Regions from separate parts of the Paenibacillus sp. NRS-1782 genome, predicted to be linked through region 1. Evidence: riboswitches for the same ligand, from Rfam matches in the RefSeq annotation. Region 1 holds a riboswitch; the other holds the start of a gene.
The links. Region 1 has a riboswitch for cyclic di-GMP ahead of ACIFQM_RS16280 (transglutaminase domain-containing protein). Riboswitches for the same ligand answer to the same signal wherever they lie in the genome.
Positions count from the first base shown of each region.

Region 2: linked by a shared signal. The riboswitch ahead of ACIFQM_RS09405 (glycosyl hydrolase) and the one ahead of ACIFQM_RS16280 (transglutaminase domain-containing protein) in region 1 are both predicted to bind cyclic di-GMP.

Region 1 covers NZ_JBITPH010000041.1:28,759-31,972, forward strand. Annotated here, with positions in the region: gene ACIFQM_RS16275 (collagen binding domain-containing protein) at 1-866, opposite strand, end outside; gene ACIFQM_RS16280 (transglutaminase domain-containing protein) at 1,081-1,887, opposite strand; cyclic di-GMP riboswitch class I at 1,901-1,982, opposite strand; cyclic di-GMP riboswitch class I at 2,024-2,104, opposite strand; gene ACIFQM_RS16285 (AraC family transcriptional regulator) at 2,204-3,091, opposite strand.
Region 2 covers NZ_JBITPH010000021.1:79,338-82,551, reverse strand. Annotated here, with positions in the region: gene ACIFQM_RS09410 (hypothetical protein) at 1-339, opposite strand, end outside; gene ACIFQM_RS09405 (glycosyl hydrolase) at 391-2,016, opposite strand; cyclic di-GMP riboswitch class I at 1,997-2,077, opposite strand; gene ACIFQM_RS09400 (sugar phosphate nucleotidyltransferase) at 2,243-3,214, opposite strand, start outside.

The DNA of each region.
Region 1 (3,214 bases):
GGGTCCTTAACTACCGTCGAGCCGTCAATATTGACTTGCAGATTATACAGTTGGAAGGAGTCTCGCAACAGCTCCAGCCCTTGAGGAGTCGGGTCAGTTACGATCGCATTCTTTACGGTGTCCAATTGTGTATTCACATTAATGGCCCAGTCAATCTTGTTTTTGCCGTTAGCCTTTCCTTGTTTACTTATTGGGGGACCGGACACGGGTTTGATGTTGACGATGGATGTTTGTACCCCGATCTTAATTGGAGTCGAAATAATGACTTCTGTACTGCCTTTTGCAACTTCCTTACTGAACTCGGTTTTTACTTGCAGTTTTCCGCTTACGTTGGAATGATTCTCTACGTAATCGTTAAAGGTCATAATGACTTTCCCTTGGCGATCTACCGTAAAGGTACCAACCTCTCCATCTGTTGAAATCAACGGAGACGAGATATCTGTGTAAATTTCAAATTGTTCCGGTAAGTTAAAGGTGAAGGTATCACCTTCTTTATACTGATTGTCCGGAATCTCCCATTCATAGCTTAGCTGGACTGCCGCGCCAATGTCCACACGGACGCCAGGATTATCCACAGCATCAATGATACGGCCAGTTTCATCCGTCAAGATCAGCTTGGTTAAAATATTGTCTACTTGAACTGAGTTGGTCGCTGCCTGAATCATAGGGGCTATGCTGGGAGGTGCCTCTAACGGTTCAGGGTTTGGAATACCGTATACATCTTCCATAACTGTATTCGCAGGATCGCTTATAGCGCTTTCTGGTACAGCCGTGGTTGAAGTGTCTGCGTAAGCCAACGCTGCACTAAAAAAACTTTGGAAAATAAGCAATAGTACAATGATCGTTGCGTTTATTTTTGTTCTCATACTCTTAAGTAAGTCTCCTATTCATCATAATATTATGGAAAGTACCCGGGCGGATTTGGCTCCCCCCTCTTTCTTGTCCCGGAAATAGTATATTCAACAAACTTAGTTTTTAAATGACTGACTAGATATACAATACCTTCCTTATCTCAACAATTTCTCAACAATAATAGAAAAAAGCCCTGATCGCAGTGATCAGGGCTTTCTACAAAAAAAATTAATATTGTTTTGTTTTTGTATATTTGGAGGGTTCTTTGGCCATTGCAAACTTCTGTTTTCCGCTTTTTAGAGCAGCATCTACTGTAGTGTCAATGATAACCCATTGATTGTTGATATTGACTTCATTCCAGGCGTGGTAAGTTTTCACATAGGAGGATTCACCCATAACCAGCTTCGTTGGAACATCCACACTTCGAAGCATGGCGGCGAACAGTGAAGCGTATCCATAGCAAATGTCTTTTTGCGAAACTATTGTACGATCAATTTGTGGAAGGTAGTCTGTTGATAGGTTGAAAGGCTGATTGGAATCGTATTTAATATGACTAATGACATACTCGTAAATACGTTTCACCTTTTCATCATCTGTCTTTGCACCCTTGGTTAATTCCTTGGCTTTCCGAATCGCCTGATTCGTATCGCTCCAGTCAATATTTTGAATAGAATTGAGGTATATGGTTTTACTGTCATTCAAATTTAACTGGACCGTTTCTTCACCTATCACTTTATACTGGTTGCCAGTTAGCTGTTCCAATAAACGAATGTTATAATTGCCATTGCCCATTTGAAGAGCAAATGCTTCTTCAGGCTTGCCCGAATTCAGATAATAAGAGTATTTCTCCGCATCCTTGGTAATTACAATCTTGGTTTTGACATTGGAGTTGACAGGATAACGTATACTAACAATACCGTGGTTTACGTTGTTTTGATTCAGCCATGCCTGACTTTCGGCAGCAAATGCTGTCGTATGTAGGGGGATGGATAACAAAAAAACCAAAATAATTAAAAAAGATGACATTTTCCTCATAGAAAAACTTCCTTTCGGCGGCTAGGCTGCCATCTTAAAAAGAAGGCCCTATAGCTTTGCGTCCCTGCCTTTCGACAGGTTTGCTATTATCGTATAAAGTTTTTCAGGAAAAAAGACACGACAAAAAGCCTCTCCAACCGGTAGCTGGCTGCCATCTTAAAAAGAAGGCCCTGTAGCTTTGCGTCCCTGCCTTTCGACAGGTTTGCCATTTATCCTGAACAGTCTATATCTATCATTCTATCAGTTGGACTTCCGATTAGGCAAGCACAATCTCAGATTTTCTCTGTTTTTCGACAAAGTCATCTAATAGATGAGTTTATAGTTTGGTTCGATTCCCCCATTTTTTGCGGAAGGAATGTGGGGTTTCTCCGACATGTTCCTTGAACAGGTTGATAAAATGGCTAGTGTTGGGAATCCCTACAAACCGTGCGATATCCACAATGGATTCGTCACTGGTTTTAAGCCAGCCTTGAGCCGCTGTGATGCGGACATTAATGAGATAATCAATTGGAGAAAATCCAATCTGTTTCTTGAAGTTTTTAGCGAGATTGAATTTGTTTAACTCAAACATGTCTGCCAGCGAATCCAGCGTAATTCGTTCACTGTAGGATCGATCCAAATATTGCTGAACCTTGCGTACCTCGGTGATCGTATCCTGATTTACATACGGATGATCGTAGGGGTGCTGCAAAATATAAGTCAGCAACTCACTGATGAGTCTGGATGTCAACAGTTCAGCAGAGAGAGTTCTGTCAGATTGTACGCATAAGAGGGAACGCAGCTTGTCCAATATGGTGACTGGATCGTTGAGTGATATTACAGGCTTGTTGTGCTTGGCAAATTGTTCGTAGAAATTGTCGATCAGATTGCCGTACACATTTACACTGATAAACTCCCAAGCTTCATGACCAGCACTGCTGTACTGTACGAATTCCTCACAATTAACGAAAAACATATCATGAGGCTTCAATATGTATTTTTTCTCTCGGTACAGTAATTCCCCTTGTCCTGATAACGTAAAAACGAGCAGAAACGAGGTGAGTTCCTTCCGTTCCATGGCATAAGCAGATGTTTTTTTGAAATAACCTATTTCCTGTATATAAAAAAGGGATCGCTTGGCAAAAGCGGAGGGAGTACGTGCAATGACGACTGGATCGCTGCTCCAAGGGGTCCCATTCCCGTTGTTTTTTTGGTCTGTTGTCATGTCCAATTCCTTTACAAAAGAGCAAATTTATCAAGCTAATCACTGTTTGTTTAACAAACAAAATGGTGGTTTACACATGATTTCCTACTTAATACGGTTTATTTTATCACATCATATAAATGC
Region 2 (3,214 bases), on a different contig from region 1:
CGCATTTAATCCGGAAGGGATATCTCCACTGCTGAGCAATATCGGAGCCGTTGTACTCCCCGCTATGGACATCGCTGACGATGTTCCTTTAGCAGACGACTCGGTAGAGGCCACCGAAATATTGATATTGTCCTTACCGACCACACCTCTAAATTCTACTGAAGAGTCATCCCGCTGACCAAGCTTCCATACCGGACTCGCCGCCGCTACTTTAATCGTCTGAAGTTCTTCACTCTTGGGAGGCGTATGAATAAACCAGGCAATCAGCGCTATAGCTGCGACCCCTAGCAGCCCGGCCAATACCACTATATACTTTTGGGTCAACCATTTTTTCATCATTGTGCTCCACCCTCTCTCTCCTCAAAATTTTTGGCGGGGAAAGAGTATATATCAAGGAAGAAACAAAGCGTTGCCGGGAATTACCGCTTTCGCTTCATGCTGACTTTCCCACATCAGACGTGCCATTGCGTCGCCCTTTTCATCATAATATTCAACCTTCAAATCTGCCATTTTGCCTGCTTGCAAGGAAATGCTGCCCTTGCGTTCTGTCCAGCTTTGTTTGAACCAGCTATCAATAATCAGCTTGCCATCTACCCATACACGAATGCCATCATCGGATATCGTGGTAAACGTATAGGCCTCACTATATTGCGGCTTGATTTTGCCCGTCCAACGGACTGAGAACTGATCAGCCTCCACCTTTGGATCAGGCGTGGCGGCACGCCAGTTATAATCCAGCTTACTGTCTGTGCGAACCAAAACAGCAGTGCCATCCAGATTCATGTCGTTAAAATATTCGCCCCGCAGCCCGTTTGCGTAGACCATATCCGGAACGGAAGGCGGGACTGGTTTACTTACCACTGGCGGAGCTGGAGTCGAGCCATTTTGTCCCGTGTCCGGTACGGTTGGTAGCTCCGTGTCAGGTTTTTTCATCGCAGCCAGCCCTTTTTTCACATCATCCCGCGTCAAGCTTGTCGAATCATTCATATAATCATGAATCTGATCCGTCGTGTTATTTTCGGTCAGCATCTTGCCCCAGGTCATGGAATACACCCATTTAGGCTGAGCCTTCATCACCTCGGGACTGGGCACCTCACCATGTTCCCCAATGGCAATCGGTTTATTTCGTGCCAGTCCGAGCAATCCTTCGTAATGGCTTTGCTTAAAATCATGGTTGTAAATGTCTACAGCCAAAATATCCACTTTGTCATCCCCCGGATATTTCGGGGTATATGGAGCAGTGTACGAATTAGGCGCATTCGGACTCCATACCCACAGCAGATTGTTCAGCTGATGCGTATTTACAAAACGGTCATACATGATATTCCATAGCTGATTGCAATTGTTTTTGTTTCCCCACCAGAACCAGTCGCCGTTCATTTCGTGGTAAGGTCTCCATAATACTGGAACCCCCGCATCACGAAGCTGCTTTAACGATACAGCGACCTTATCCAGATCGGCAATGAGAAGATTATACTGCGCAGTACCCGGCGTCACATATTTATTGAACTCCGCCTGGCTTACTTTCGCCTGCACATTGGCCCAAGTCAGTGGTTTACCCGGCAACGGTTCATGATAAGTCATCGTAACCATGCCGCCAGCTCTACTCCAACGTATCGCGCTATCGACGACATTTTTACGTTGTGCTGCCTCCGTAGCGGCGGACTGGCCGGAGATGGCTCCCATCTCGTAGCCATGTACACCAGCATACGCCTTACTGATTTTTTGGACCTTGTTGCTTAATTCATCCGGACTTTCCAAATAATCATGTTGACCTGTGACCATCTTTTTTCCCGAGATGCTGATCAAATAGTTGTATAGTTCACGGGCCTCAGCAGAAGCGTCCGAATTAACAGGCTGTAGTGTGGCAGCATTCGCCACGGACAGAGATTCACCAAAACCGACGGGCAACAAAGAAAAAAGCATAACAACGGGGAGTACACTGCGTATCCATCGATTCACAGGGGTAAAATAGGGACTCACTCTCGCTCTTCCTTTCGGTAGCCAGGCTGCCATCCTCACGGAAGGCCCTTTAGCTTTGCGTACCTGCCTTTCAACAGGGCTGCGTTTATCGTGGAAGGAGTTTGGATTCCTTCTTACCCTAAGTATCGACTTTTTTTTACCAAAATTTAATAGGTCATGTTCATGAATTTACAGATTTTCGCGTATTTTCGACAGTTCGGGATAAAAACTTCATAAATGAGTCATTTTTCATCCTTCAGGAATGTTGCATGATGCTCATTTATGAAATAAACTGGTGACGGGAAATTTCATCCCAATCCATGCAAAAACGGACAATATCCTCTTCGATCAACTCAGAACCTGTCTGTACCTCGATCAATTCCACATCGGTCACGGCCAAAATGCTATGCTTCGTCCCTTCTGGAATGCGAACCACATCACCCGCCTTCACCTTATGCAGCTTTTCATTCAAAATAATTTCCGCTTCACCGCTAATAATGGTCCAAATTTCACTCCGTTTGAAATGAAGCTGGTAGCTGATATTTTTGCCTTGCAGCACACGGATTCGCTTGGTCAATACCTCGTTGCCCTCGTCATACTTTACATAATCCACTACCCGATAATGCCCCCAACGTCGCTCTTCGTACATTGGACGCTGATTATGAGCCTTGAGCACTTCCTTGATGCGCGGACTTTCCGCCTTATTGGTCACAAGGATGCCATCCGGGCTGACAGCTACGATCAGATCATTCGTTCCAATGATTGCCACGGGGATATCCAGTTCGTTGATAAGGCTTGTATTGACGCAATCCTCCGTTACTACGCCTCTGCCCACTTGCTGATGGGACATTTCTTCCGTTAAGGTGTTCCAGGTACCTAAATCCTTCCAGAATCCATCATACGGAAGAACAACGATGTCCTGCTCCTTCTCGACTACCTCATAGTCAAAGCTGATTTTTTCCAGAGAAGAATATTGCTTTTGCATTTCTTCATAGTTCAGCGGCAAACCTTTGGATGCCAAGATATCGAGCAAGTAACCCAATTGGAATGCAAAAACCCCGCAGTTCCATAGAGCATTGCGTTCCATCAGACGCTCCGCCTGCTCCCGGTCGGGTTTCTCTTGAAAATGGCTCACTTCGCGGTAGCCTGTGCTACCTTGTGTGGCATCATTTTTCGGTATAATGTAACCATATTTCTCAGAAGGATAGGAAGGGACAACTCCGATTAACGCAAGCTTGCCTTCACTCTCCTG